One region of the Marinobacter sp. 1_MG-2023 genome, then DNA from elsewhere that is predicted to be linked to it. Evidence: riboswitches for the same ligand, from Rfam matches in the RefSeq annotation. Region 1 holds a riboswitch; the other holds the start of a gene.
The links. A riboswitch is a leader RNA that binds a small molecule or an ion and turns the genes downstream of it on or off. The one in region 1 is predicted to bind cobalamin.

Region 1 (15,834 bases):
AGGATCCAGAGTATCGCGAGTCAATCATGGAAACCTGGGTAGAGCCGTTCGGCGATATGCGTCAGGAGTTAGTCTTCATTGGCCAGAATCTGGATCAGGCCACGATCACCGGTCAGTTGGATGACTGCCTTCTGAATGAAGAGCAGCTTTTGGCCGGCAAATCATTTTGGCAAACACTGAATGATCCTTTCCCGGCCTGGGAACAGCCAGTATGACATGCAGCAGAGAGCTGATAACCCCTGCCGCACATAGCCGGATTGAGAGATAACTCGTGCCTTATTGCCCTCGGATCTTCTGAGCTTCATGATGAGCCGCCAGTTCGGCGGCTTCCGTTTCCCCAAGCAGGTATAGATCCTTGCTCACGCTGGTGTAGGTTGACACCAGATAGGGCACGCAATAGGTCAGCAATACTTTTAACCAATCCATGGGCGCTGGACCTGTGACCGCTCCCCATTGATTGATCAGCACCAGAAGCGTACCCACCACGGCTGCCAACTTTGCAGCGCGCCAGGGCGTGCCGTGGCTCATTGCCAGCTCGCAGGCTTTCCGGTAACGGCGAGTAAAAATGACTTCCGTGGACACTGCACACTCCTGTCGTGGCGATCTGAATAAGTTATTGCCTCAAAACACCTGCATCACTCCGTTTGTTACAGCGCTCTGTAGTGTTCATTCCGGAACTATTATGAAGACTTTGTGTCATTTGAGCGATCGTTCAAAAACCAAAGAAGGAAAAACGAATGCCCAAACAGTTACCCCTTGCTCTACTGTTGCTAAGACTCGGTATATTTACCGTGTTCCTGTTCTGGACTCTAGAAAAACTCATTCATCCTGAAAATGCTGCCAAGGTCTTTGGGGCGTTCTATGGTCTCGAAGGCCTTGGTGAGATTGTCTTTTACATTATCGGAGTGGCTCAGCTCATACTGATCCTTGCGTTTTTGGCGGGCCTACTGAAAACCTGGACTTATGGCATTATTCTGGCCTTCCATTCGGTCTCCACTTTGTCAGCCTTCGGTAAGTACCTCCAGCCGTTTGATAACCTTCTGTTCTTTGCGGCCTGGCCGATGCTGGCGGCCTGCATCGCCCTGTTTCTGCTGCGGGATTACGATACGCTGACGCTCTCCAGATCCGCGCGTTGATCGATATTGAGATTTGTTGATAAAAGCCTCCTGCAACGCCCAATAAAGCAGGAGGCTTTTTCGCATCAGCTTCCGCAATATCCTTTTTCTCAAACATGAAATGCGGCCAGAACCTGTGCCCAAGGCCCAGGTTGGAGAATGCAGTTGACGTGTGTCTCTGGTTTACAATTACAATGTTATAACATAACATTTATTGAAATTAGCCGGGCCTTGACCTCTGGATTCTATTTTTCAGGGCTTTAAATGAAATGTTATAACATCAACTGGAGAGCCTCATAGTGCACGTTAAAAAACTTGCCCCTTTCTCAATAACGCCGCTTAAAACGTCGGTTTTGTTAGCCTCAGCCATGTTTTTGTCGGCCTGCGGAGGCAGCAGTAGCAGCTCGGATGACGCACACACCGATACGGATATCGATACCGCTGGCCGGTTGGCGCTGTTCGACACGGGCGAGCCGTCGGCACTGAAGATATTGGACCTTGATAGCGGCGACGTGTTGTCGTCCTTTGAGATGACCGGTGAGGTTCCTGCGTTGTACGCCTCTCCCGGAAATCGCTACGTGGTGGCGACCCAGAGAGGCGATGACCTGGTGTCCTTCGTTGACAGTGGGCTTTATACCGAAGATCACGGCGATCACATGCACGACTATGCAGAGACCCCGAGCCTGTTGTCGCTAACGCTGAATGATCACAAACCCACGCACTATACGGTTGGTGATTCTTACGGTGTTGTTTTCTTCGACGGCGGTGAAGCCTCCAGCTCCAAAGTGACGGTTTTTTCTGACGAAACTCTGGGAAGCAACAGTACCCTCACCAGCCTGGACCTGGAAACCAACATGCACGGCGTTGCCATGATGGCCGACGGCCATTTGTTTGTGACCTACCGGGACAGTTCTATTACGGGCACCACGCTGCCGACCATGGTTGAACGCTATCACCTGGATGGCGGCAGCTTCGAGTTCGAAGAGCGTTACAGCGAGACTTGCCCCGCTCTCCATGGCGCTGCAGTAGGCGCACACAGCCTCGGGTTTGGGTGCAGTGATGGTGTGCTGGTAATCGACCTGCATGAGGCGGGCTACCCGACCACCAAACTGGCGAACCCTGCAAGCCTTGTTGAGGGTGAGCGTATCGGAACCCTGCTGGGCAACCATGATGTTGAAGAACTGGTTGGCCTTGCCGGTGATCAGATGTTCGTGATCGACCCGGAATCGGAATCACAGGTGTACCTGGAGCTGGAACTTGGTGACGGAGTTGGGCCGCTGGTTCAAGGCTTCACTACCCATGGGGAAGTGTTCTACGTGCTGGGTGATGACGGTGGCTTGCAATTGTTTGCTCCATCCAATGATTGGGCGTTGATCGGCAGGGTTCAGGTGATGGATGCTCCGGGAGAAGATGAGGGTTCACCCTCTATCGCACTCTCATCCGCTCAGGATCGCATGTTTGTACTAACGCCTGATGGTCAGTCCGTTATTGAGATTGATACTGATCACGGCGAAACCGTCCGGACTATCGATCTTGGTTTCAACGCTTCGGGTATCGCCTGGGTGGGTCTGGCAGAAGCCGGCCACGACCACGACGACGAAGAACACTCTCACTAATCCTTTCTTTCCGGCAGTACCGGCCAGTGTTTGCTGGCCTGTACTGCTGTTTTAATGCTGGAGTTCCCATGTTTAACCGTGTTGTACCTTTTGCTGCGATTCCTTTGATTGTGCTGGCTAGCGGCGCCGCTGCAAATGAATTAAACCCCGATGTGAGCGTGACCCTGGACGGGTATTACAAACAGAACGATACGGCGCTCTCGCACCGCGAGAAAGGCTTTGGCCTGGGCCATACGGAACTTTCCCTGTCTGCGCCGATTGACGACATGTTCTCTGGCCGATTAACGACCGTCTTTGAAGAGCACGATGGCGAAGGTGAAATACTGATAGAGGAAGCGTATCTGCAGACCAACGGCCTGCCTGCCGGGCTGGGTGTCCGTGGTGGTCGCTTCCTGTCCCAGGTGGGGTATCTGAACAGTCGGCACATGCATGAAGATGACTTTGTAGAGCGCCCCGCTGTTTACCGGGCTCTTCTGGGAAGCCATTATTACGACACAGGTTTGCGCGTGAACGCCCTTTTGCCAACGCCTTTCTTCTGGCAGGTGGGTGCGGAGGCTTTCGAAGGCGATCAACTGTCAGAAGGTGACGAAAGCATCGGCGTTTATACGCTGAATACGCGTGTTGGCGGAGACCTGTCGGTGTCTCAGAGTTGGCAGATGGGGTTGTCTTATCTGAACAACCGCAATATTGGAGCCGGTGAAACTGAAGAAGAGCACGAGCACGGCGAAGAAGACGATCATGACCATAGCCATGGTGCGTCATACACTGGAGAGAACCTATACATCGCCGATGCGGTCTGGAAATGGTCGCCGAATGGCAACGCCAGGGAACAGCAGATCACCCTTAGCGGCGAATACCTCTACGCCGATGATTTGAACGAATACGCCACCTCAGACGACTACCACGAAGGCTGGTATGTTTCAGGTGTTTACCAGTTTGCACCGCAGTGGTCAGCCGGTGTTCGCTACGGTGAAGTGGATCTCCGTGCCCCCCACGGCGATCATTTCCACAGCCAGAGCCTGCAGGAAACCGATGTGATGCTGGCCTGGTCACGGTCGCATTTTTCTACACTCCGGCTGCAATACACCCATCAGTCTGAAACCGGCTTCAGCGAAGCGGATAACACCATTGTGGTGCAGTACGTGATGTCGCTGGGTGCTCACGGCGCACATGGGTTCTGATATGAGTTATACCCGATGGTTCGTTATTACCCTCCTGCTTGGCCTGGTGTCTTTGCCAGCCCGGGCAGACTTTCAGGTGTTTGCGTGTGAGCCCGAATGGGCATCTCTGGTAAGGGAATTCTTGCCGGATGCAAGGATAACAACGGCCACCAGCTATTTGCAGGATCCTCACTACATTGAGGCCAGGCCCAGCCTGATCGCCGCCATGCGACGTGCCGATATTGCGGTTTGTACCGGCGCTTCGCTTGAGGCAGGGTGGCTGCCCACGCTTCTGCAGCGGGCATCAAATTCCGCAGTTCAGCCAGGGCGCCCGGGTTTGTTCTATGCGGCGGAGCATGCACAACTGCACGCGCCCCACGACCATGTGGATCGCAGCATGGGTGATGTGCATCCGGAGGGTAACCCTCATGTGCATCTGTCGCCGGATCAGCTTCCGGCTATTGCAGATGCGCTCGCGCACCGCCTTGGGCAGCTAAGGCCGGAAGCCTCAGGAGATATTCTCGCACGGTACATACGATGGCGCGGGCGCTGGAGCCAGCATCGTGCCGAGTGGCGGCAGAAAGCGGAGGCGTTGCAGGGGCATTCTATTGTTATTCAGCACACCAGCTTTACTTACCTCCTGAATTGGCTGGGTATGGATTCAAGGTTTGAGCTGGAGCCCAAACCCGGGTTGCCGCCCAGTGCGAGCCACCTGAGCCAGCTGCTGGCGGAGCCGGGGCTGAAAGATGTGGATGGGATCCTGATCGCCAGTCATCAAGACCCTCAGCCCGCTAACTGGTTGGCAAGCCAGATTCAAAAGCCGGTTCTTGTGGTGCCGGGGACCGTGACCGACTCTGGCGAAACGCAGACTCTGGCCGAGCTGATTTCAATGATCGTGGATACACTCGAGGAGACAGTGCAGGAGGCTTCTGGTGGCCGCCTATGAGTGGATGCTATTGCCCACCTTAGGCAGCGTACTGCTATGCTTTTTGTTAGTGCCATTAGGGTATCAGGTGATTGCGCGGGGTGTGATCTTTGCAGATCTTGCTATCGCGCAATGGGCATCGCTGGGAACTCTTGCAGGAGCGACAGGGACTTATTTCGTGCTGAGCCAAGATCTGGCGGGCGCGTCTGTCACAAGCCTGGCGTTTGCGTTGCTGGCGGCCCTTACAGTACAGCTTATTCTCCGCCATCTTGGTGAAGCAAAAGAGGCAGGGATAGGCATCCTCTATGTCTTGGGCGCCAGCCTGGCGGTATTACTGGTCAGCAACGATCCCCATGGGGCCCAGGTTTTGCAGCGTGCGGCTTCCGGGGATTTGTTGTGGGCGAACCAGGAGCTGGTGATCGCGACAGCGGTTATGGCGTTGCTGGTCTGGGCTCTTGGATACTGGGCCCCCGGCTGGCTTACTGGCGCAGCGTTCATACCCGTTTTCGCCATTGCTGTAACCTACGCGGTGGCTTTGGCGGGCATTTACGTGGTGTTTGCGACTCTCATTATCACCCCGCTTATCGTAGGAACTCTCCACAAAAAGACGCCGGTTGTGGCTTCTTTGTGTGCGATCGTCGGCCATCTACTGGCAATTGCCTGTTCGGTGATCTGGGATGTGCCGGTAGGGCCGGCTATCGTTGTAGCAACGCTTTTGGTAGCGTGCCTATGGCCTGTTGTTTCAGGTAAGAGGCGCTATACTCAATAACCCGGCTATATCCAGTCGGGTTATTGTTTAATAAGCTGAAAAACCAAGAGTTTTGTCCTACTACGACGTTATCGGTGGCGAAATGAGTCAGACGCTTGGCTTGGATACGGTGGATCTGTCAAAGGCGACATTATCGTCGTTGCTTGATGGTATGCATCAGAACAAGTGGTCTTCAGGGCAGTTGCTTGAGCTGTGTCTGAATAACATTCGCCAGCGTGATGACCCTGCCAATCAGGTCTATACGGCCCGCTTTGACCGCACAGCAAAAGCCGAAGCCGCCGCCATTGATGCCCTGCAGCAAGGCGGGGTTCCTATTGGTGATCTTGCCGGGCTGCCCATAGCACTCAAAGTGCTGCTCGATGTTGCTGGAGAGGTAACGCACTCGGGGTCAAAATGGTGGGTTCAGCGGGCGCAGAGTGATGCCCTGGTTGTTTCCCGTCTGCGGCGCGCCGGGGCAGTTATTACCGGCCATACCAACATGACCGAGTTTGCTTACTCCGGGCTTGGGCTAAACCCTCACTATGGCACCCCCGACAACCCGCTGGCGCCGGGCCGGATCTGCGGCGGTTCTTCATCCGGGGCTGCTGCTGCAGTGGCCCAGGGCATGGCCGTTGCGGCGATTGGTAGTGATACCGGAGGGTCCGTTCGCATACCGGCCGCGTTCTGCGGCCTTGTCGGCTTCAAGCCCTCCCAGCAGCGCATACCCCGAGAGGGTGTTTTCCGTTTGTCCCAGAGTCTCGATTCGATTGGCCCCATTGCTCGCAGCGTTGACTGTTGTGATCGCCTGGATGCGGTTATGGCCGGTGAGCGTTGGCAAAAGCGGGTGCCGGTAGATTTGCGCGGTCGCAGCTTTGTGGTTCCGGCCAATTACATGCTGGACGAACTGTCTCCGGGGGTTGCCGAAGCGTTTGCCCGAAGCCTCGGCAAGTTGCGTGAGTGCGGTGCCAGGATTGTGGAAGCGCCAGTGCCGGTGCTGGATACCTTGCCTGAGCTTTTGCAGGGTGGAGGGCTTACAGCGGTTGAAAGCTATCACGTTCACCGACACTGGCTGCAGCAACACGGAGAGGATTACGACCCCCAGATACGCCGGCGAATGGAGCGGGGCGCCGGCTTCAGCGCGGCTGATTATCTGGACTTACAACAGGTGCGGGCTGAGCGAAAAGCGCAAGCAGAAGAGTGGCTTGGCGCCTACGACGGGCTACTTGCGCCGACCGTAGCCATTGAGCCACCGTTGTTGGCGGAGCTGGAAGACGACGCGGACTATGCGCGGCTGAACCTGCTTGTTCTGCGCAACACCACCGTGGCGAACCTGCTCGATTTGTGCGCGATTACCCTCCCGAATTATCAGCACGGTGACCTACCCACTGGCCTCATGCTGGTCGGTCGAAATGGTTCAGACAGAAGTGTGCTGGGTATCGCCCAGGCAATGGAGAAGGCGCTTACACCATGAATCAGAAGCCGGTGCTCGAATCTGCCGGCCTCGATGGCTGGATCATAAGACTCTTCGACACGATCGACGAGCACAACCTGTCCTGGTTGTCTGCGCTGTCGCGCCGGTGTGAGCAGGCGTTCGGTGATGCGCTGATTGATCTGGTGCCGTCCTACACCACCCTTCTGGTTGTGTTTGACCCCTTGATGGTATCGCCCTGTGAGGCCCGGGCAACGATTTACCGGATACTCGCGGATCTGGAACCTGAGGACAGCCGCCATGCCGGGGAGATACACGAACTTCCGACCTGGTACGACACGAGTGTAGGCCCTGAATTAACGAGGGTAGCGGAGCAGGCGGGTATAGCGGTCAACGATGTAATCGATGCCCACAGCCAGCAGGTATATCGGGTTTTTGCCCTGGGATTTGCCCCAGGATTTGCTTTTATGGGGTTAACCGATCCGCGACTTGAATGCGCCAGGCTTGGTACACCTCGCAAGAAGGTGCCGCCAGGCAGTGTCGCTATGGCTGGTCGCCAGACCGCTGCGTACCCCACGGCAACACCGGGGGGCTGGAATTTGCTGGGGCGTACCAGTGCCAGTTTATTTGACCGTAACCGCGAGGGCTTTAGCCTTTTGCGTGTGGGCGATCAGGTACGGTTTGTGCCGGTAAGTCGTGAAGCATTCGAGCGTGAGGGTGGGGATACCACGCCCATGGAGCCGCTGGCATGAGCACTCCAGGCAACTCTGAACCCTGCATTAAAGTATTGCGTGCCGGGCCCCTTGCTTTGCTACAGGACAGCGGGAGGTTTGGTGTCCGGCATCTTGGCGTCACACAGGGTGGCCCGGCGGACCTTTATTCCTGGGCCTGGGCCAACCACCTTACCGGCAACACCTGGGGTACGGCCAACCTGGAGATTACCTTCGGGGGCCTGCAACTGGTGGCCGGGCGAGATCTGGAAATTGCTATTACAGGCGCCGATCTGGGCGCAACTCTGGATCAGAAACCTGTCCCGCTCTGGCAACGGATAAGCTGGAAAGAAGGCGAGACCCTGGCCTTTGCAGCCCCGATAAGCGGGCTTCGGGCGTACCTTGCAGTATGTGGGGGCTTTGTAGCAGAACCGGTATTGGGGAGTGTGGCTTCGGTAACCCGGGAAGAACTTGGTGGCTTCTGCGGCAAGGGCACCAAACTTGCGGCGGGCGATCAGTTGTCCGTATACAGCCGGGGCTTGCAGGCTGGCGAAGGCCCGGTGCAGGTTCCTTGCGACGCCATACCGGATTTCAGCCAGCCAGCGGTACTGGATCTCTTGCCGGGCGCGCAGATTGCGCACTTCACCGGCCGCAGTCTGTTCGACGCATTCAACACCTGGTGGCAGGTTGATGACCGCGCCGACCGCATGGGTGTGCGCCTTACAGGTCCCAGGTTGAATTGCAAAATCAGTACCCTGGTTTCCGAAGGCATTAATCTCGGTGGTGTGCAGGTGCCGCCTGATGGCCAGCCGATTGTGCTGCTCAATGATCGCCAGACCATCGGTGGTTACCCCCGGCTTGGTTCACTTTCACCGCTTTCTGCAGCGCGACTGGCTCAGTGTTTACCGAGAGAGCGCGTAAGGCTGGTAGCTAAAGGGAGTGGGGCTGCGCTTGAACAATATCGGTCGTTCAGAGCCCTTTTTAACACGGCCCCCCGTTGATAAGTGGTGTTAACCCCCTTCTTTCTGACAGTACTAAAGAACCGGTCTATCCTGTATCTTTGTCGGATTAACTGACACAGAAATATCAAGGAAGATACTGCTGTGTTATCACATACTGTTTTCGCTCGCTAACCCAGAAGAAACCCGCAATGCCAACGACACTGTTTTCTGCCTTTACCAGCAACTTTCTTGGCAAGGCTCCCGTCTGGTACAAGCAGATTATTGTGCTTTTCCTGATCGCCAATCCCATCGTGATGTATGTGTTGGGGCCGGTTACCGCAGGCTGGCTTCTGATAGCCGAGTTCATTTTTACTCTAGCGATGGCTTTGAAGTGTTACCCGCTTCTGCCCGGCGGTTTGCTGGCCATTGAGGCGTTGCTTATTGGGCTGACGACGCCGGATGCTGTGTATCTGGAAGTGCTGACCAATTTCCCGGTTATCCTGTTGCTGATGTTCATGGTGGCGGGTATCTATTTCATGCAGGATTTGCTGCTGCTTGCCTTCACCCAGATTCTTGTGGGCGTGCGCTCGAAATCCGCTCTGTCGCTCTTGTTCTGCAGTGCCGCTGCGGTGCTTTCAGCGTTTCTTGATGCGCTTACGGTAACCGCCGTTATCATCAGCGTTGCTGTTGGTTTTTTCTCCGTTTACCACAAGGTTGCTTCGGGCAAGGGTTATCAGAGCAGCGATCATAATGCAGACAGTGACGACGACGTTGTTGAACTGCACCGGGAGGATCTGGAAAACTTCCGCGCGTTTCTGCGCAGCCTGCTGATGCATGGCGCCATAGGTACCGCTCTTGGTGGTGTTGCGACCATGGTCGGCGAACCTCAGAACCTGCTTATAGCGAAGGTGGTTGGCTGGGACTTTGTCGGCTTTTTCCTGCATATGGCGCCCGTGAGCCTGCCGGTGCTAGCCGCCGGGTTGGTAACCTGTTGGGTGCTCGAAAAAATGCGCTGGTTTGGTTATGGCGGCAGGCTGCCCAGGCCGGTCCGGCGAGTACTTGAGGAATTTGCCAACAATGAGCGCGCCAAGCGCACCAAGGCAGACGAGGCTGCGCTTTGGGTGCAAGCGTTTGCGGCGATGATATTAGTGGTGGGTCTGGCCCTGCATCTTGCCGAAGTAGGCCTCATTGGCCTGCTGGTCATCATTCTGATCACATCGTTTACCGGCGTTACCGGCGAACACCAGATAGGTAAAGCCTTTCAGGAGTCGCTGCCTTTTACTTCCCTGTTGGTGGTGTTTTTTGCTGTGGTGGCGGTGATTCACGAACAGCACCTGTTCAAGCCTGTTATCGACTATGTGTTATCACTTCCGGAAAGCCAGCAACCGGGCATGTTTTTTATTGCCAATGGCCTCTTATCAATGATCAGCGACAACGTATTTGTAGCCACGGTGTATATCAGCGAGGTTAAACAGGCACTGGACGCTGGCAGTATCAGCTTTGAGCATTTCCAGTCTCTGGCCGTTGCCATAAACACCGGAACCAACCTGCCCAGCGTAGCAACGCCTAATGGGCAAGCGGCCTTCCTGTTTCTGCTGACCTCTGCCATCGCACCGCTGGTGCGGCTGTCCTATGGCAGGATGGTAGTCATGGCCTTCCCGTATACTCTGGTAATGGGCGGCGTGGGTTTGTATATGGTCAGCTTTCACATTTGATCGCATTCGTTGTTTTGATGAGTGCGCCGTAGCCTTTCCGGTCGAGTCTGCTACGCTCTGCGTAAGCATTACAATAAATCGTATCTTAAGCATGCCGGTGTTATGAGCAGATTCTGGAACCTGATTTTCCCTCCTGCCTCGGTAGCGGTCGCGCCAGCCAGGTTGGCCATTATGTTTATATGCCTGGCCATTGCTGTTACGGCAAGCCCTGTGTGGGCCGATACGGCCTCAAACAGGCTCCGTATTGCCTACACAGAATTTCCTCCCATTGAATACCAGAATGATCAGGGTGAGCCGGCAGGTTATTTTATCGAGCTCACCCGGAAAGTTGTTGAGGAAGCCGGTTACGAGGCCGATTTTATCTATCTCCCGGTCAGCCGGATCTACCTGTATCTGAAAAGGGGGCTGGTGGATCTCTGGCCTGGTCTCTCCAATATCCCGGGCGTTCAGGGAGAAGTTCTTGAAAGCTGGGTCAATGTCTATCCGGTGCAACTGAACGCCTGGTACCTTGAGGGTTCAGAGCCGTTAACGCATTTTGACCAGCTTGAAGGAAAGACCCTTATCGTGATCGGTGGCTACACCTATGGCGGTCTGATTTCATGGCTCGAAAGGTCTGAGCGAATACAGCTTTCCGAAGCTCCGAACAATCGCGCCGCCCTCGAAATGCTCAAGCTCAAACGCGGCGATTACGTGTTGGATTACCGTGAGCCGGTGCAGGAAATTCTTACCCACCCTGAAGACAGCATGATCCGGGGGGTGGAACTTCGATCACGCTATGCGGCCTGGCTCTATTCTCTGGTAAGTCCCAGAGCAGCAGTCCTCCGGGATGAGCTCGATGATGCCTATTTGCGGCTCGTCAGCCGTGGTGAGGCGCCGTCCTATCAGGATTTCTACTCCGATTATGTTATTCCCGGTTTTCCGGAGTTATAACGCCATAAAAACGCGTCAGTTCCCGTTGGCCGGGGCGAGCACGATATCGCCGTACCATGCTGTGGCCAGCTCACCCGTATTGTCGGAATCCGACATAATAGCGATGCCCCGAATTGGCGGCGGGTTCTCCCCGAAGGCCTCGCGGTAGTCCGCAACAATATCCCGCTCGATGCTTACCCACTCTCCCGCCTGCTCGCTGCCGGAACTGACAGCCACCATCACGGTTTTGTCGGTATAGGAGTTGGGAATAAATTCGCCCTCAGGCAGCGTGTTTGCCCAAATATAATTCAGGGCATTGCCGGGTAGTTCCTCGCCAAACAGCACCTCGACGGTCTTCCGTTTTGCCCGTTCGAAAAAGCCCGCTTTGCCAGGCTGGAATTCGAAGGCGACGTAAATACGGGCAGGGTAGTCGTCGCCGGACTTCTCCCGGGCATCGCCTTTATCAAACACATTGGACACTTTCCAGCGCCAGCGTAGTTTTAGGGGGCCCTCGGCGTTTAAATTGAGCCGCGTGATCAGCCCGGACGCACCGCCTGAGGTTTGCGCTTTAACCACTCGGGTGTCGCCATCACTGACCAGTTCATAGGTGGAGTGTTGCTCTATGTTGGGAAATTCCAGCGGTTCCCAGCCATCAGCCAGTGATGTCATTTTCGAGAATGCCGGTAGCAACGGTTCCTGTGCCAGCAGGTGCGAAGAAAACAGGCCGGCCACCGCCAGGAGGAGCCAGAGTGCAGAGCGGGGAGTGTTGCCCATGGGGATGTCTCGGGTTGCAATGTGTTGGTGAGAGACCGGCGAATTGAAAAAAAGTGCCTTGTAGCCGGTGCTTATACTGTATATAGTGCCCAAATCCTTGGCTTGATACCAGATATGGTATCGGGAATCCGGTGAGAATCCGGAACTGACGCGCAGCGGTATTGGGGAACGAGCGTGGCATAAAGACACTGGCGAAAGCCGGGAAGTCGTCACGCAAGGCAGAACCAGCAGGTTCATGCCCCTGAGTCCGAAGACCTGCCAGGGAAGACTGTACCTTCGCGACTCAGGCGCCTGCATCTGGCCCTATAAGGTGAGCAGCAACGAACACGGCACTCTTGCAGCCATTCCTGGCTGGTGCTGGTTTGTCCTGCGTACGCGAAGGTTTCGGAACTTACGCGTATTCAGGAGAAAATCGCATGTCTGCGACAGCTTTCGCCGAAGCCCGGCCCGCATCCTCATCTGACACAGAAACCCTGCAGGTTATCAAACGCAACGGCAACCTGGTCAGCTTTACCCCCTCCAAAATCAGTGTAGCCGTTACTAAGGCCTTTCTTGCTGTTGAAGGCGACCAGGCAGCGGGCTCAGCCCGGATTAACGATGCTGTTCACCGGGTAACCGAGCAGGTTGTGCAGGCCATTAGCCGTCGCCTGAAAGCCGGTGGCAGAGTGCACATTGAAGACATACAGGACCAGGTAGAGTTGGCCCTGATGCGCGCTGAAGAACAAAAAGTCGCCCGTGCCTACGTTCTGTACCGGGAAGAACACGCCCGCGAACGCGCCCTGCATGAGCCGGTAGAAGCTCACCCTACGCTCACCGTAAAACAGGCGGATGGCGGCACTGTAGCGCTGGATATGGGCCTGATGAAACAGCAGGTAGAGAACGCCGCGTTCGGGCTTGACGGCATTGATGGCGAATCCCTGGTGGAAGATGCCATTCGTAACCTTTACAACGGCATTGACGAGGCTGAAGTCCTGACCGCACTGGTGATGACTGCCCGTGGCCGCATTGAACGAGAGCCGGACTACAGCGCCGTTACCGCACGCCTGCTGCTGGAACAGCTTCGCCTTGAAAGCGTCACCGCGCTGAAGCTCGACACCAGCCTCACCCTGGCAGAAGTGTATCCACAGGCGCTAAGCACCTTCATCAGTGCCGGTATTCGCTATGAACTGCTTGATGAGGCTATGGCCGCTTACGACATGGAACGTCTGGGCGCTGCTCTGAAGCCTGAGCGTGATCAGCAGTTTGGCTTCCTCGGCCTGCAAACCCTCTATGACCGTTACTTCCTGCACTGGAAAAAAGATCGCCTGGAATTGCCGCAGGTATTTTTCATGCGGGTCGCCATGGGCCTGGCGCTGCGCGAAGATGACCCCAATAGTCGCGCCATTGAATTCTATAACCTGTTGTCGTCCTTCGATTACATGGCCTCTACGCCTACGCTGTTCAACAGCGGTACCCGCCATTCCCAGCTGTCGTCCTGCTACCTGACGACCGTGGGTGACGATCTGGAAGGCATCTATGGCTCCATACGTGATAACGCTTTGCTGTCCAAATGGGCTGGCGGATTGGGCAACGACTGGACGCCCGTGCGTGCACTGGGCTCCCGCATCAAAGGTACCAACGGCCAGAGCCAGGGCGTCGTACCATTCCTGAAAGTGGTAAATGATACCGCCGTTGCCGTAAACCAGGGCGGCAAGCGCAAAGGCGCGGTGTGTGCCTATCTGGAAAGCTGGCACCTGGACATCGAAGAATTCCTGGAACTGCGCAAAAACACCGGTGACGAACGCCGCCGTACCCACGATATGAACACCGCCAACTGGGTACCGGACTTGCTGGTTGAACGCATGCGCCAGGATCGGGAGTGGACCCTGTTCAGCCCCAGCGACGTGCCGGATCTGCATGATCTCTACGGCAACGCATTCCGCGAGCGCTACGAACACTACGAAGCGCTGGCTGCTGAAGGCAAGATCGAGTTGTTCAAAACCATTCCGGCCAAACAGCTGTGGCGCAAAATGCTGACCGTTCTGTTTGAAACCGGCCACCCCTGGATCACCTTCAAAGACCCCTGCAACCTGCGCTCGCCGCAGCAGCACAAAGGCGTGGTACACAGCTCTAACCTGTGTACCGAGATCACCCTGAACACCAGCGCAGAAGAAATTGCCGTGTGCAATCTGGGTTCTGTAAACCTGGCGGCTCACATCACCAACGGTGAACTGGATGTGCAGCGCCTGGAGCGCACCGTAAACACCGCCGTGCGCATGCTCGATAACGTTATCGACATTAACTTCTACGCCGTACCCCAGGCGCGCAACTCCAACCTCAAACACCGCCCGGTTGGCCTGGGCCTGATGGGCTTCCAGGATGCGCTTTACGAGCTGCGCTTGCCGTACACCAGCCCGCAGGCCGTGGAGTTTGCAGACGTGGCCATGGAACAGCTGAGCTACTTCGCGATCCGTGCCTCCGCCCAACTGGCGGCCGAACGCGGCGCTTACGAAAGTTATGAAGGTTCGTTGTGGAGCCAGGGCGTACTGCCCATCGATTCCATTGAACTGTTGAAAAATGCCCGCCGGGAAGGCGATATCAGCGTGAACACCGAAAGCCGCCTCGACTGGGCTCCGGTGCGGGATCTCATCGCCAAACACGGCATGCGCAACAGCAACGTGATGGCCATTGCGCCCACCGCCACCATTTCCAACATTGTGGGTGTGTCCCAATCCATTGAGCCGGCGTATCAGAATCTGTTCGTGAAATCGAACCTGTCTGGCGAGTTTACCGTGGTGAACCCTTCACTGGTGCGTGACCTCAAGGCCGAAGGCCTGTGGGACAACGTGATGGTGAACGACCTGAAATACTTCGACGGCAGCGTACAGCAAATCGAGCGCATACCCACCGAACTAAAAGCGCGATACGCCACGGCATTCGAAATTGACGCCCGCTGGCTGGTTGAAGCCGCCTCCCGCCGCCAGAAATGGCTGGATCAGGCCCAGAGTTTGAACCTCTACATGGCCGAGCCCAGTGGTAAAAAACTGGATGAGCTCTACCAGCTGGCGTGGGAGCGTGGCCTGAAAACCACCTACTACCTGCGTTCACTGGGTGCCACCGGAGTGAACGAACAGTCTGCCCCTGTTGCCGCCCCGCAACCCCAGGTATGCAGCATTGATGAACCCGACTGCGAAGCATGTCAGTAACCACTTACTCATCTTGGGAGGCACAATAATGCTGAATTGGGACGACGAAACCAAACCACAAAGCCGGCCCGCTGCGAACAGCAGCGTGGCGCCGGTAAACGTTGACGACAAACGCGTGATCAACGGCGAAACCGACGTAAACCAGCTGGCCCCCTTCAAGTACCCCTGGGCCTGGGAGTTCTTCATGAACGCCAACAAAAACCACTGGACCCCGCTGGACGTGAACATGGCGCAGGACGTTCACGACTACCACCACCGCCTGAGCCCCGCGGAAAAGCATGTATTCGAAAACGTGGTGGCCTACCTGACCACCTCCGACATACTGGCCATGCGCAACATCGGCCTGGCGGTAATGGAGAAAATGACGGCGCCAGAACTACAGATTTACCAGGCACGCCAGGTATACGAGGAAGCGCTGCATACCTGGACCTATCAGCACTGCATTGAAACCCTCAACCTGGACCAGAGCGAAATCTACAACCGCTACCGCGTCGTGCCGCAAATCAACGCAAAAATCCAGATGGCCAACCGCCGCCTGGACGCCGCCATGCGCTCCGACCTGAACCTGCGCAACAAGGACGACCTGCAGGAATTCATCATGTCTTAC
Region 2 (15,834 bases), on a different contig from region 1:
GATCTTCACCCTGTTCGCTCTCCCATGGCGACAACCATGGGTGACGGCCAATGAGAGCGGTTTCCATCACGGTGGCGGGAAAACTATCCTGGCGTTCCTGGAAAACCAGCCCCATCTGTCGAGCAATATCCCGGCGCTTCAGATCTTTCAGAAGGGTGTCATCAAGTACCACCTCACCATGGCGGGCGGGTAGCAGACCTGCAAGTGTATGCAACAATGTCGTTTTCCCGGCTCCGTTAGGGCCGAGCACACCCCAGGTCTGGCCGGGTTCGATGTTCAGGTTCAGAGAAAAACCATCCGATCGGCCCGGTACATTAATGACGAGATCGCGACTGCGCAGCCTGCTCATCATCGGCTCCGGTGCAACAGATAAAGGAATGTAGGCACGCCCAACAACGCGGTGATTACACCAACAGGCAACTGCTCCGGAGCAATCACTGTTCGTGCAAGCGTGTCTGCCAGCACCAGCAAGGTCCCTCCTACCAGGGCACTGGCCGGCAGAATAATCCGCTGGTCATTACCAAGAACCAGCCGGAGCATATGAGGGACAATCAGGCCTACGAAACCGATGCTGCCTGCGGTGGTCACCGCGGTAGCCGTCAGCAGGCTGGCAAGAAGATAAATCGTCCATTCCAGCGGGCGTACTGAGACGCCGAGCGCTGCGGCCTGCATAGGCCCACGCGCAAGTACATTCAGGTTACGCGCAAGCGGCATAATCAGCACAATGGATAAAACCAGAACAATCAATGCAGGCCAGGGCGTGCGGGCATATGAGACATCACCCATCAACCAGTAAAGCATACCCGGGAGTTTGTATGAGGGCGTGATTGCCAGCATAAGCGTAATCACGGCACCCCAGCCAGCCGCCACAACCACACCAGTCAGCAGAAGTCGGGAAGGCGTCCAACTGCCAGTACCATGGGCGAGGCCGAAGACCAGAAGGGTTGCCAGCAAGGCGCCAGCAAAGGCCGACCCTGATATCAGGATTGTCCCCATTCCCGCCAGCATGGCCAGCAGCGCACCTACCGCCGCGCCACCAGATAGCCCGAGCACATAGGGGTCAGCCAGCGGGTTACGCAACAGCACCTGCATCAGCGCGCCAGCCACAGCCAGCAAGCCGCCGGTAGCAAACGCCGCAAGAGTGCGAGGCAGGCGCAGCTCCAATAACAGTGCGCGGTTCAGCGCACTGCCTTCACCCTGCATGACCTGCCAGATCTCAGGCAGCGGGACAGTGACGCTGCCCAGGCCCAAAGCCAGCACAACGGCAACCAATGCCAGAAATCCGAGACTCAGCAACGGACGGATCATTGCTCAGCTACCTGAGGGTTCATCTCTGTGTTATCAATGCTCACGTGCACTATCCAGGTAGTCACAAACAATTCTGGTGGCCTCAAGCAATCTGGGCGTAGGCCGTGAAATGGGTGAGGCCGGCACAAAAAAGAGATTCTTCTTTTTCACGGCGGTCAGCTCCGAATACTGCTTCCAGCTATCCAGCTGACCATCACTGACACCCTCAACACTTCCAGTGAGAATGGCGTGGGGATCGGCCTGCAGCACAACCTCAGAACTGATTCGGGGAACCAGCCGCGGCATTTCGCCGAATACATTTACACCACCACACAACTGAAGCACCTTACCAATCAGGTGATCGTTGTTGATGGTCATCAAAGGCTGCTCCCAGACCTGATAGAAAACAGGTATTGGTTCTGCATTACGGTACTGCTCTGACAAAGCGGCAATACCCACGCGAAAACGCTCGGCTTCAGCCAGGCCCGCCTGTTCAGTTCCCGCCAGGGTGGCAAGCCGTTCAATAACACTGGAAACCCCTTCGAAAGTGCGAGGCTCGATCGCAAACATGGGAATACCCAATTCTCCTAGCAGCTCAATCTGTGCCGGTGGGTTTCCTGTTACCCAAGTGACAACCAGGTCTGGCTTGAGCGCGAGCAGCGCCTCCATATCCACCCGGGTGTGGCTGCCAACCAAGGGCAATTTGAGAGCTTCCGGGGGGTAATCGCTGTAATTAACGACCGCAACCACCTTGGCACCGGCACCGGCCGCAAATGTCAGCTCCGTCGCCCCCGGAGACAAAGTGATTATGCGCTGAGCAGGGGCAGGGAGGCAGAGTTCCTTGCCCATGTCATCAATAGCGCATCGTTGTACCTCGCCGGCCGACAGAGTCTGCACAACGAACACGATCAAAAAGCCCAGTGCAACTCTGATACTCTGCCGGTGAACACTCACACACATACTCCTGCCTTCGAGGTTTACTGTATGTCGTAACGAACCGACAGCATGGCTGTTCGACCTGCAGCGATGTATTTCCGACCATCAAAATATCTGGCGGTCGAGTATTCCTTATCCAGCACATTGGCGAGCGTCAGGCGGGTATTCCAGTTGGGTGCGAAATCCCAGCCGGCGCGCAGGTCAATAGTTCCAAACCCGGCCAGTCGGTCTGTATTGGCGGCATCATCATAGCGATGTCCTTCGGCGACCACAGAGCCGCCAAACGCAAAGTTATTGACGGCCTTGTCCAGGTCAATACGGGCCGATTGTTTGGTGCGGCGGGCCAGTTGGTTGCCGGTATCACGGTCTTCAGGGTCCATATAAGTGAGTGCCACCGCTGCACGCCAGCCGTTATATTCATAACCGCCGCCAAACTCTGCTCCACGAATTCTCGCCTCATCCACGTTCACCCGTGTATCAACACCCCCGATCTGCCCGGAACCAATCAGGTTGTCGACATCCATCTGATACAAGGCAAGATCCCAAAACCATCGTTGATAGTTACCGCTGGCACCAAGCTCATAGCTTTCGGACTCCTCCGGCTCCAGGTCGGGATTGCCCTGGTAATTGAATGACAGAGGCCAGTAGAGGTCATTAAATGTGGGGGCCCTGAACGCGGTGCCATAGCTCGCACGCAGGCGATGAGATCGGTCCATTTTATAACCGAGCGCCACCCCTCCGGTTTCATTGGTTCCGTAGGCTTCATTGTCGTCGCCGCGAAGGCTCAGCTGCGCATCCACCGGGCCAAAATTCAGACGCAACTGGCTGAACAGTGCCGTATTTGTTCTCGAGGTTTCACTATAGTTTTGTGAACTGCTAACTTCATCCTGCTGCAGCTCAGCGCCTACAACCAGCTCATGGACATCGAAAGAAAAGGTATTATCCCACCGGGCCTCTCGCAATCGGGTGTTATAGGTGCTTTCACCATAGGTGCTGAACGACTCCGATTCATCGCGGGATTCCGCGAACTGAATACCCATTTGCCAGCTTTCACTCAGCGGTGTCATCAGCCCAAGACCAATAGTGCGGATCATGTAATCAATGTTGCCGCCCTCGTACTCGGTGTTCCCTTCAGATTGCAGCAGCATGATGCTCGCTTCACCGCCGTTATCCAGAGCGTGCACTACCCGGCCAAGCCCGGCGGTATTGCGAAACCCCTTGTCTTCGCCGTTTTCAACAATCGCTGTGCCGTCGCTTTCCTTATGCAGGCCGCTCAGGCTGAAGCGTGTATTGCCGACCGAAGCAGAAGCACCGGCACTGACCTTTTGGGTATCAAAGTTTCCTGCACCCGCCTCAACCCAGCCTCGCTTACCCTGTTCGGGATCCAGTGTGAACGCCTGCACCACACCACCCATGGCATCTGCTCCATAGAGCGAGCTGCGGGGGCCCCGCACAATTTCCACTCGTTCAATGAGCTCTGTGGGGAAATACTGCCATGGCGCACCGCCGCCCGTTGCAGAATGCAGTTTCACGCCATCAACAAGTAAAACGGTACCGGCATTCTGGACGCCACGGGTATACACACTTGTTGTCTTTCCGAAAGAACCGTTACCGGTCACGCTGATGCCTGGCTGACCGCGCAGCAGATCGGAAAACTCGGCAGGAGCTTTGGACCGAATTTCTTCTTCATCAACCACGGTAACGGAGGCAAGACTCTCGCCGACCGTCCTGGGGCCAAGGGTTGCTGTGACAACAATCGGATCTAACTGAGAAGACTGGGTTTCTTGCGCAACCGCAATCGAGAGGGGACTAAATGCAAAAGGGAATACCAGAACACTGGCAACTGACAGGGAAACTTTCATTAAATGCACTCACAGACTCGCCACGCGCACCCGCATGGCCAATTGTTAGGTGCTCTGCAAAGGGGGGAGCTAATTCTGGCAGATGACCAGAGTGAAGCTTTTCTAAGGTGGGGAAATCCCGTAAAACAGGCCGGTGTTTACCCACCGTAACTGCCCTCCGCAGCGCTCGGTGTGTTTACAGGCCGGTCTCCGGACTCGTGAGTTTATACAACCGAGCAGCGTAACCTTCCCATGCTTGCGCACAGTGGCATCTCTCTTCGCCGCTCTCTCACTTACCGTTGCGGGGGCAGTGCCGGACTTTAACCGGCTTCCCGTTTCACTGCGGCAGCGACGATGATTGCGCTACAACAGCACCTACAAACGAGCTCAAAGGCTAACAACGCGTTAATGTCTGGTCAATGACTAATCTCAGGTACTGACCGCAAGGGCGCCCATGAGTTGTCTCAATTGTTTCTCATTGGCAAGCGCGCCAAACCGGAGCATCCCCGGTTGCTCAAAAACCCGGACCAGCACCGCCTGTGCAGCCAGTTGATCTGCCAGGATCACTGGATTGTCTGCACGAACCGTCTGAAACAGAACGGTGCCACCCACAAGAGTGAGCCTGGCTTCCTGCAGCACTTCCCTCAGCCTACCCATATTCTGTTGCAAGCTGACGCGCGCCTTGCTTTGCCAGCCTTTATCCCGCAAGGCCTGGCGCATCACATACCGCGCCGGGCCACTAAGAGCCCAGGGTCCAAGTGCCTGCCTCAGGTTACCCGCAATCCAGTCATCCGCAAGAACAAAACCCGCCCGTACCCCCGCCAGGCCAAAAAACTTTCCAAGCGAACGAAGAACGATCAAACCCGGCCGTCCGGCCTGGGTACAGAGACTGAACGCCGGCGTGGCATCCATAAATGCCTCATCGACAACCAGCCAGCCACCTCGCTTTTGCAACCGCTGGTGCCAGCGTAGCAATGTGGAGGGAGGAATAATTTTTCCGGTAGGGTTATTGGGATTAATCCAGACCAGTACGTCGACCTGGTCAAGCCAGCGATCATCGCAACCTGAAAGGCCACAGCGGGTCTGTTCGGGCCCGATGGGTATGGTCGTATGACCGGCGTTGCGCCAGTTATACCCGTGCTCACGGTAACCAGGTTCGGGAATGCCGACACGGCAGGGGTTACGCAATCCCGGTAAAGCCATAATAGCCGCCTGGCTGCCAGGCACTGGCACGCAGGCTGCTGAGGGCGACGCACCAGACCACTCGCGGATAACTTCCTCCAGCCCGTCATCGGCTTCGGGCAGCCTTTGCCACACCTCAGCCGGTATGTCAGGCACTGGCCAGCCAACCGGGTTTATGCCGGTGGACAAATCAAGCCACTCTGAACGGGAAATGCCCCAGCGTTTTGCGGCTTCGTTCAACCGCCCACCGTGGTCTAATACCATTTTACCCACACCACTAAAAAGACAAGCACTGTAGCGGCGAGCAAAATACCAAGCCAGAGCCAGATACCGTGGCTCACCAATTTGATGGCTGACTCAACGCTTGCCGGGCTCGCGTCTTGCCCACCGCCCAGAATCGGGCGTTGTTTCATGCCACCCGGATAGGGTGAGGGTCCGCCAAGCCGGACATTCAGTGCCCCAGCGCCCGCAGCCATAACGGGTCCCGCATTGGGGCTATCCCATTGTGGTGCCTGATTGCGCCAGCACCACCAGGCCAGCTTACGATTGCCCAACACCGTATACGTGAATGCTGTCAGCCTTGCCGGAACCCATCCCATCACGTCATCCAGCCGCGCTGCCGCCCGACCGAAATACAGAAACCGCGGGTTGCGATATCCCCACATGGCATCCAGCGTATTCACCATTCGATGCATGACAACACCGGGAATTCCCGCAACAAGAAACCAGAACAGGCTGGCAAACACTGCATCTGCCCCATTCTCCAGCATGGACTCAGTGGCTGCGGCGGCTACACCTTGTTCATCAAGTGCGCTTGCCTGCCGGCTGACAATGCGACTGACCTGCTCACGCGCTCCGGCAAGATCGCCCTCATGCAGTGGCTCGGCTACCGCCCGGCCATGCTCAGTCAGCCCTCGAAGCGACATAGCCAGCCAGAGCGCGACTGCCTGAGCCAGCAAAAGCAACAAACTATCTAGTACCACGGTCGCCCAGACCGCCAGGCACAACACCGGCCCCGTTAGCACAAGCACCGCTAAACAGCCTGCCCACAGGCTACGACGGGGTGTACCGGGTGTGACATTAAGCGTCTTTTCAACAACCGCCGCCAGGCGCCCGAACCCGACAACCGGGTGCAGGCGGCGAGGCTCGCCCAGCATACGGTCAAGAGCAAGAGCCAACACACAGACTACGAAAGGAGCAAACAACACAGATTTTCCCGGGACAAAGAGAAGGTTAAGCCCTCAAGCCTACCTCATTGCACCCGGTCGGAGTATGATCCGACACCTTACTCCAATGAACCCAAGCCCCGCTAACCGTAAGCAGACCCTGATTTACGGTACTTTGATGCATAAAGGTATGTGTAATGTCGTTTCCCAGCAGTTGGACCACCCCTCCCCGGCAACCCGAGGCGCGTTTCTTTGAGCAGGCCGCGCAGCGGCAAAGTATGCTAACCAAGCCCGCCGGTTCACTGGGCAAGCTGGAAAACGCGGCGATTCAGCTCGCCGGCCTTCAGGGCACAGCCACTCCAGCGCTTGATCGTGTCCAGATCAGCGTGTTTGCAGGCGATCACGGTATCTGTGAGGAGGGAGTTTCAGCATATCCTCAGGCGGTTACGGCACAAATGATTGCCAACTTTGCCCGTGGTGGCGCCGCCATCAGTGTGCTGGCAAAATCGCTGGGCGCGGAGCTCGAAGTTGTCAATCTTGGCACAGTCTCGGACGTGCCACCGGGTTTACCCGGTGTGATAGATGCTCACATTGCGCCTTGTACTCGTAACTTTTCGGTAATCGATGCAATGACTGCTGAGCAGGCAAGCGCCGCCCTGAACCACGGTGACGCCACGGCACAAAGAGCTGCAGATTACGGCTGCCAACTGTTTATTGGTGGTGAAATGGGCATAGGGAATACGGCCTCGGCAACGGCCGTTGCCTGCGCGCTGATGGAAAAGAACCCGATGAAGCTGACCGGGCCAGGTACGGGTCTGGATTTGGCCGGTGTCCGTCACAAAGCTGAAGTCATCATCCTTGCTATTCAACGCCACGATAACGATGACGATGGCCAGGATGCGATCGCTGTACTCAAAGCTTTTGGTGGTTTTGAGATTGCAGCTTTGGCGGGTGCCATCGCCGGATGCGCGGCGCGATCTATTCCAGTGTTGATAGATGGCTACATTGCTTCGGTTGCCGCTTTGGTTGCGGTCAACCAGCAACCCGGCGTCCGTTCATGGCTGCTATTCGCCCACCGCTCTGCCGAACCCGGCCACCAGGCTGTTCTGGATGCCCTGAAGGCTGAGCCCCTGCTTGATCTCGGAATGCGCCTTGGCGAAGGTAGCGGAGCTGCCGTTGCCGTTCCTCTTCTGAGAATTGCCTGTGAGCTGCACAACAACATGGCCAGCTTTGCAGACGCTGGGGTCAGCGATAAAGAGCAGCAATAAAAAGGACAGTCACTATGGTTGATAGCACAACGGTATTCGACCTCCTTCGCCACGGCGAACCCGAGGGCGGCCCCATGTACCGTGGTAGCAAAGACGACCCCCTGAGCGACACTGGATGGGCGCAAATGCGCGGCGCCATTACCGGAGCCGACCGCTGGGATGCAGTTCTCACCTCACCCATGCTGCGCTGCGCTCACTTTGCACGGGAACTGGCGAACCGCCTGCAGACCCCACTGCACACTGACGAACGCCTCCGGGAAATCAGTTTCGGGGAATGGGAAGGCCGCACCGCAGATGAAGTAATGGCCAGCGATGGAGAGAAGCTCAGCCAGTTCTGGGCTAACCCGGTTACCAACACACCCCCGGGTGGTGAGCGGGTAACGGACTTCAACGAGCGTGTTGTAGAGTGCTGGCACCACTGGCAGCAGGCGCTTGCCGGCCAGAACATTCTGATTGTTTGCCACGGTGGCGTGATACGGATGATCGTTGCTGACGCTATGAACATTCCGCTGGAACATGCGTTCTCCGGGCTGACGACGCCTTATGCCTGTCGCAGCAGGATTCAGGTCAACACCTCGGTCCACGGGCGGTTTCAGAGCCTCGTGGCACACGGAGTCTTCACGGCTTTAAACCCATAGGCAAGCCAGCGATACTCATCACCACCTTGCCACTCAGCGTTGCCAGCGCCTGATTCAACCAACCCAGCTCGTCAGCAAAGCGGCGAGTAAGTGGGTCCATCCCGATAGTGCCCAATCCGACTTCGTTACTGACGATCACCAGGTCACCGGGATAGCTGCTCACCTGTTCCAAAAACGCTGTCCGCTCCCGGGCAAATGTTTCCGCTCCCGCGTGCAGCAGGTTGCTTACCCAAAGGCTCATGCAGTCCACCAGGAGGCAGGGCGCGTCAGGGGCTTGTGCATGGCGGCCAAGAACCCCGGCCAGAGCCAGAGGCTCCTCCTCCAGTCCCCAGGCAGGCGGGCGCTGTTGCTGGTGACGTTGAATACGCGCCCGCATTTCCTCGTCGCCCGCAGTTGCTGTAGCAAGGTACACCACCGTGCTATCTGAGGCGGACGCCAACTTCTCTGCAAGTGCAGTCTTACCGGAACGGATGCCGCCAAGAACCAGGGTATGCATGTTCGCGTGTTTCTCTTAGAGCCAAAAAAGAATGCTAACCGGTGACTGCGCCGCAAAGCAAAAACGCCCCACAGGCAAGACCATGACCTGACCCGCGCCGAAGTGACTGACCGGCACCAGACCAGCCTTGAGATGATACCGTCTTTTACCAGAGGCTCCACCGCCCAACCTCGGGTTTCTGCTATAGTTTTGCGAAGGCATTTTCTATTCCACCTGGGAGACCGCATGCAGCCTGAACTGATCGACATCCGTAACCACCTTGTCCAGCATTCGCCGTTTGACGACATGCCGGAGGAGCTGGTCAATCAGCTCACGGCCAGTATTGAAATCAGTTATGTACGTGCGGGGACCCAGATACTGGAAACCGGGCAGGCCAGCACCTACATGTATTATGTGCGCAGCGGTGCTGTGGAAATTTTTCGCCGGTCCGGTGAGCTCTATAACCGAATAGGGGAAGGGGAGATCTTCGGCCAGTTCGGCCTGCTGATGCAGCGGAAGGTGCGGTTCCCGGCAAAGGCACTGGAAGATACCCTGCTTTACCGCATTCCAGCGGATACCTTTCATTATCTGTTTGAAAACGACGAAAACTTTGCAGACTTTGTGGAAATTGAAGATCGCAGCCGCTTGCGCTCTGCACTCTCGCGCAGAGAGAAATCCAACGAACTGATGACGTCCCGCGTAACCCGCCTGATTTCCAGAAAAACCGTGTCTGCCCCAACAACCGTGCGACTGCAGGAAGCTGCGCGCATAATGACAGATAACGGTGTATCGGCTCTGCTGTTAATGGATGGCGAGGGTGAAAACGCGCGCCTGGCGGGCATCATCACTGACCGTGATCTTCGTACCCGGGCCGTGACCGAAGCGCTTCCCTCAGAAACACCGATCAGCGAAATCATGTCTGAAGGGCTGATTACCATACGTGCCAGTAGCTATATTTTTGAAGCCATGCTGACCATGTTGCATAACAATGTGCACCATCTCCCGGTGGTGGACGGCCATGAAGTGCGTGGTGTGGTAGCGCTTGCGGACATTGTGAAGTACGAAAGCCAAAGCAGCCTGTACCTGGTAAGTAATATCTACCACCAGCAGCATGTAAAAGGTCTGAAAAAGATTAGCCATGATGTGCGTGACAGCTTCGTTCGCATGGTGAATGAAGATGCCAACTCGCACATGATTGGCAGCGCCATGGCCGGCATTGGGCGCAGCTTTACTCAACGCCTGCTGGAGTTGGGCGAGGAAGAACTGGGCCCACCACCCATCCCGTATTGCTTCATGGCACTGGGTTCCATGGCGAGGGACGAGCAGCTGGTGGTAACAGACCAGGACAATGCCATGATTCTTGACGACAGCTTCGTGCCGGAAGAGCACGATGAGTACTTTCTGGCGCTGGCGAAGTTTGTGTCCGATGGTCTGGCGGAGTGCGGCTATACCTACTGCACCGGAGATATCATGGCCACCAACCCCAAATGGCGCCAGCCATTGAAGGTTTGGCGCAATTACTTCACTGACTGGATTGACAACCCCAAGGCAGAAGCCCTGCTCAACAGCAACATCTTCTTCGATCTGGACGGCATTCATGGCCATACGAAATTTGCTGAAGAGCTCAAAACTCTGGTTGCAGACAAGGCAAGCAAGAGCCAGCTTTTTCTGACCCTCATGGCGCGCAATGCACTCAACCGAACACCGCCGCTAGGCTTTTTCCGCACGTTTGTGCTCGAGGAAGACGGCAAGCATCAGAAGACCTTCAACCTGAAGCGTCGGGGCACAGCTCCACTGTCTGACCTTATCCGAATTCACGCTCTGGCCTGTGGATCCCGGGCACAGAATTCCTTTGAGCGGCTGAAAAGTATCAGCAAAACCAAACTTATTGTTGAAGACGATCTGGGCAACCTGCGAGACGCACTGGAGTTTATCTCTATTGTTCGTATTCGCCATCAGGCGCTGTCGCTGGAGGCAGGCGAAGAACCGGATAACAACGTGAGACCAGAAGACCTGTCGCCATTTGAGCGCAGCCATCTTAAGGATGCTTTCCAGGTTGTCAGCAACGCCCAGAAGTTTTTAAGGTTCCGTTACAACACCCAGGTGGCACGGCATGTCTGAAGTGCCAACCGTGCCCGATGAGATCAAACGCCTGCCGTGGCCGGCGCAATACCATGCCCTCGCAAACCGTGCCAAGGCAAGCGTACTGAAGGCTTTTTACGAAGCCGGCTGTGTGTCTCCCGACACACATGTCTCGGAAGTACCCTTGGTGGCGCTGGACTTTGAAACCACCGGCCTAGACCCGGAAGGACACTCTATTGTCAGTATTGGGCTGGTGCCCTTTACGCTGGATGCCATTGACCTTAGCCAGGCCAGGCACTGGGTTGTCTGCCCCAGATTACCATTACACCAGGTGTCGGTTACCTTTCATGGCATCACCCACGCCGACATAGAAGAAGCACCGGATCTGTCAGAGATACTTGATGACGTCTTTGCCAGCCTGAATGGCCGTATTCCCGTGGTACATTTCCGCCATATTGAACGGCCATTTCTGAATGTCGCGCTGCAGTACCGCCTCAATGAAGGCATACGTTTTCCGGTAATCGATACCATGGCCATTGAAGCGCACCTGCACCCGAACCGGCAGCCTTCATTCTTCAAACGTCTGATTGGTGAAAAACCGATATCTATTCGCCTGGCCGACAGCAGGACGCGTTATGGGCTGCCTCATTACGCTGCCCATAACGCGCTGATTGATGCCATTGCCACGGCGGAACTGCTGCAGGCCCAGATACGTCATCACTTCAGCCCGCAAACGCCTATTGGCGATTTGTGGCTCTGAGGCCCCGAATCTGCCAGGCTTATTGCTCGCCCTTCACCTGAGCAATCCAGTCACCGTAGCCTGCTTCAGCCATGTCTTCCAAAGGGATGAATTTCATTGCGGCTGAATTCATGCAATAGCGCAGACCGGTGGGCGCCGGGCCATCGTTGAACACGTGGCCCAGGTGCGAATCGGCAAAGCGACTGCGTATCTCGGTACGCGTCATGAAGAACTTGGTATCATCCTTTTCCACGACCATGTCTGAGCTCAGCGGGCGGGTAAAGCTCGGCCAGCCGGTTCCGGACTTATACTTGTCACGGGAGGAAAACAGCGGTTCGCCCGATACAATATCCACGTAAATGCCCGGGCGTTTGTTATCCCAGTAGGGATTATTGAACGCTCGCTCGGTGCCGTCGTTCTGCGTTATTTCATACTGCGTATTGGTCAAACGCTGTTTCAGGGTCTCTGCATCCGGCTTGACGAAGGTTTGCGGATCAAAGCCTTTCATCCCTGCGTGTTCTCCCTCTGCCATACCAGCGTTATCGTCAGCTTTGGCCGCTGGCTTGAACTGACTGAAGTCGAGCTCGTAATCCTCACCATACACATCTTCAATGAACTGATAACGGCCGGAATTGAACGTGTAGATCTTGTAGCGCACCGGGTTTTTCTTGTAGTAATCCTGGTGATACCCCTCAGCCGCATAGAAAGTTTTCAATGGCGTAATTTCGATAACCACCGGGTTTTCGTATACACCTGAGGCCTGCAGTTCTTTTTTAGCCGCTTCTGCCATACGCTCCTGCTCAGCGTTGTGGTAGAAAATCGCAGGGCGATACTGCTTCCCACGGTCGACAAACTGACCATTTGCATCCGTCGGGTTCATCATCCGCCAGAGGCCTTGCAGCAAACCCTCGTAAGTGATTTCTTTCGGGTCATAGTAAACCTGCACCGCTTCGGTGTGCCCCGTGCTGCCTGAAGCGACCTGCTGATAGCTTGGATCGGACTCATCTCCCCCTGCATAACCAGAGACAGCCTCCACCACGCCTGGAATCTTTTCGTAACCAGCTTCCACACACCAGAAACAACCCCCGGCGAAGGTGGCGACTTTCAGGCCAGGGTCTGAAGGCGCGTATTCGTTGGTGGCAACCGCGGTCTTTTCGGCTGTGGCAACGGCGGCATAGAAAGCGCCGGTAACCGCAACAAGCAGCGCGGTGACCATAGCGAGTATTTTTCGGTTCATAACAACTCTCCTGACAGAAATAACATAAGCCATGCTATCGCCGTGATTTCACCAAAACGTTCCTTAATTCTTACGAATCTATAACGCCGTGGATTCTTTTGCCGTCGAATCTGCCAAAGGCAGCCAGAAACTGAACCTGGCGCCGGCCCCCGGCTGACTTTCAACAGAGACTTTCCCTCGCTGCAATTCCGCCATCCGGCGGGCAATAGCAAGGCCCAGCCCGGCATGTCCGTTACGGATGGCACCAGGCGCCTGATAGAACGGATCAAAAACATGCTCAATGTCCGCTGAGGCAATGCCTTCCCCGCCATCACGAACACAGATTTCGACACCATCGCTATCTGCCGACACACTCAGTTCGACCTTGGCGTCCTTCGGGGAGTGATCAATCGCGTTACCTATCAGATTATCCAGAACCCGCTCGGTCATGGCGATATCTGCGAGTACCATCGCAGGTTGCACGCTAACAATACTCAGGGTAACGCCCGCCTGTTCTGCCTTCGGCCGGTGCTTTTGCACTACATCGTGCAGAAGTTCCGCCGGCATGAACGGCTCCGCAAAGGGTTGCCGCTCACGAGCATCCAAAGCTGCCAGTTCAAAAAGTTCGTCCACAAGCTTGCTGAGACGCAAAGTTTCAGCCAACGCCACATTCAGAAAACGCCGGCGTTCCTCAGGGCTCAGCTCCTGCTGTTTCATACCCAGCGTTTCCAGATACCCCTGAATGGATGCCAAAGGAGTGCGTAAATCGTGGGACACCTGGGCCACCAGTTGGCGGCGCTGGTGATCTTTGTCTTTCAGCAACTCCAGTTGGCCGGCAATGCGGGCAGCCATCTGATCAAACCTGGCAGCCAAATAGTCCACGTCATCCCCGGCAACACCGTTGTCCTCTGCGTCACCAGTATTCATGGCCCCTTTTGCTTCCGCTTCAAAAGCCTCCACACGAGCGGTCAGCCGGGACAGACGTCGTGTAAGCAGTCGAAAGAATACCAGCCCCGCCAGCAACCCCACGAAAAGGCTGATTCCCAGAGCGCCACCGCCCATCTGCATGAGACGATCACTGTGGACCATGCTTTCTACGAAATCATATTCTTCACCCCGAAGCACAACATACAGATAACCCGTGGGATTCTCCGCATTGGGTACCGGGGTTACAGAAAAGACTTTGCGTCGATCATGGCTTCGCGGGTCGTCGCCTTGCAGAGGGTAAGCTTGCGGATTTTCCAGGAGCCTGTGAATAGGCTCCAAAGATACGTGCTTACGCTTGATTTTGGACGGGTTGGCAGAATAGGAAAGAATGAGCCCTTCCTGGTCCAGCAAATAGATTTCGATGCTGGGATTGATGGTCATATAGAGTTCAAACAGGCGCTCCAGCTCGCTATGATTAATCCTGCCGCCGGTAACCAGGTTGCGATCAGAAACCAGATGGCTGGCCAGGTCGCGGTTGAGCGCCTGGTTCACCGCCGCGCTATACTCCCGCACCGAGTAAAGACTCAGCACGGTAAATAGTCCGCCAACAGTCACGAGCAGCAGGAACAGGCCGAGGGCCAGCCGTGCATACAGGGTTTGAAACAGGGGGCGTGCCATAGTTCAGTCCAGAAACCGGTAACCGACTCCCCACACCGTCTGCACATAACGGGGATCGGCCGGATTGGTTTCAATCTTGTTGCGTAGACGATTGATGTGGGTATTCACTGTGTGCTCGTAGCCCTCATGGTTGTAACCCCATACGGCGTCCAGCAACTGTGCGCGACTGAATACACGTCCCCGATTGCAGGCAAAGTGCCAGAGCAAGTCGAATTCACGGGCAGTGAGCTCCGCTTCGCTACCATGAACAAACACCCGGCGTCGGTCAGGGTCTATCCTGAGCCCGCCCACTTCCACCTCCTCTGCTTTCACTTGCTCGTTTACGCGGGTAGAAAGCGCATCAACTCGACGAAACAGGGCTTTGATGCGGGCTGCCAGTTCGGCAACGCTGAAGGGCTTGGTCAGGTAATCATCTGCGCCCATTTCGAGGCCAAGCACCCGGTCCAGCTCTGTGCTTTTCGCTGTCAGCATAAGCACTGGAACATAGCCCGGAGTCGCACGGATTTCCCGGCACACTGAAAGGCCATCCATCCCCGGCAGCATAAGGTCAAGAATAACCAGATCAATGTCGCCCTTTTTAAATCGCTCAAGGCCATCATCTCCCCGGTCGACCAAAACCGGCTGCATACTCAGATCCTTGACTTGCATGCTGACCAGCTCCCCGATCCCAGGGTTATCCTCAATAATTAATACCGTTCTTGTCATGGCTCTCCGGCTTGCTTGTCTGGGCTATTCGCCCCCCATCATGTTGGGGTTTTGCCCTGCAGTCTAACGCGAAAACTTCACGAATCTGTCACACAGGAAAGTTACCAGAGAAAAGCCGGAGCCTATGGCTTGGCAGTACCTGTATTTGGGCCTAGGCTATTAACTATTCCGGGCGGACGGAACCGGAAACCCACCATCAAGGAGAGCTCTATGAACCCTCAACAGCCCAACTCTTATTACCGCCAGCTTATCACCGTGCTGGCATTCATGTTGTCTCTGATATCGTTCAGTGCCCACGCTGAAAACCTGACCGATAAAGAAATCCGCTCCTTCATAACGACCCTGGAAAAAGCTCAGGCTCTGGAGCCAGAATTTGAAGATCTGGACGACCGACAGGACGATGAAACCCTTCAGGACAATGAAGCACCGGATTTTTCGAAAATTTTCTCTTCGTCCATTGAAGAGTTAAAAGGCGAGGACGCATACGATCGCCTGGAAGACCTGGTTCAGGATCACGGCTTCAAGAACCTCGACGAGTGGGCGGCCACAGGTGATCGTATTTACGGCGCCTGGATAGCGATTGAGATGGCAGGCCAGAACCCCGCAATCGAAAAAGAAATGGAAAGCGCCATGGCTGAGATCGAGAACAGCCCTCACATGAGCGCGCAGCAAAAGGCCCAGATGCGAGCGTCAA

Region 2: it holds a riboswitch for cobalamin, as region 1 does, so the genes downstream of both, Q4606_RS11240 (TonB-dependent receptor) here and Q4606_RS14175 (ribonucleoside-diphosphate reductase subunit alpha) in region 1, are expected to answer to the same signal.

What each region holds. Positions count from the first base shown of each region.
Region 1 covers NZ_JAUOST010000005.1:284,127-299,960, forward strand. Annotated here, with positions in the region: gene zigA (zinc metallochaperone GTPase ZigA) at 1-215, shown strand, start outside; gene nrtS (nitrate/nitrite transporter NrtS) at 277-582, opposite strand; gene Q4606_RS14120 (hypothetical protein) at 738-1,136, shown strand; gene Q4606_RS14125 (hypothetical protein) at 1,415-2,731, shown strand; gene Q4606_RS14130 (hypothetical protein) at 2,800-3,912, shown strand; gene Q4606_RS14135 (metal ABC transporter solute-binding protein, Zn/Mn family) at 3,914-4,837, shown strand; gene Q4606_RS14140 (metal ABC transporter permease) at 4,824-5,585, shown strand; gene Q4606_RS14145 (amidase) at 5,668-7,035, shown strand; gene Q4606_RS14150 (allophanate hydrolase subunit 1) at 7,032-7,745, shown strand; gene Q4606_RS14155 (biotin-dependent carboxyltransferase family protein) at 7,742-8,704, shown strand; gene nhaB (sodium/proton antiporter NhaB) at 8,854-10,359, shown strand; gene Q4606_RS14165 (ABC transporter substrate-binding protein) at 10,462-11,289, shown strand; gene Q4606_RS14170 (DUF3047 domain-containing protein) at 11,305-12,042, opposite strand; cobalamin riboswitch at 12,124-12,320, shown strand; gene Q4606_RS14175 (ribonucleoside-diphosphate reductase subunit alpha) at 12,459-15,227, shown strand; gene Q4606_RS14180 (ribonucleotide-diphosphate reductase subunit beta) at 15,256-15,834, shown strand, end outside.
Region 2 covers NZ_JAUOST010000003.1:390,960-406,793, forward strand. Annotated here, with positions in the region: gene Q4606_RS11225 (ABC transporter ATP-binding protein) at 1-349, opposite strand, end outside; gene Q4606_RS11230 (iron ABC transporter permease) at 349-1,308, opposite strand; gene Q4606_RS11235 (cobalamin-binding protein) at 1,342-2,241, opposite strand; gene Q4606_RS11240 (TonB-dependent receptor) at 2,265-4,085, opposite strand; cobalamin riboswitch at 4,248-4,458, opposite strand; gene cobD (threonine-phosphate decarboxylase CobD) at 4,494-5,510, opposite strand; gene cbiB (adenosylcobinamide-phosphate synthase CbiB) at 5,501-6,454, opposite strand; gene cobT (nicotinate-nucleotide--dimethylbenzimidazole phosphoribosyltransferase) at 6,610-7,680, shown strand; gene Q4606_RS11260 (histidine phosphatase family protein) at 7,695-8,318, shown strand; gene cobU (bifunctional adenosylcobinamide kinase/adenosylcobinamide-phosphate guanylyltransferase) at 8,299-8,814, opposite strand; gene Q4606_RS11270 (DUF294 nucleotidyltransferase-like domain-containing protein) at 9,040-10,914, shown strand; gene Q4606_RS11275 (3'-5' exonuclease) at 10,907-11,635, shown strand; gene msrB (peptide-methionine (R)-S-oxide reductase MsrB) at 11,655-12,851, opposite strand; gene Q4606_RS11285 (ATP-binding protein) at 12,930-14,435, opposite strand; gene Q4606_RS11290 (response regulator transcription factor) at 14,439-15,140, opposite strand; gene Q4606_RS11295 (hypothetical protein) at 15,351-15,834, shown strand, end outside.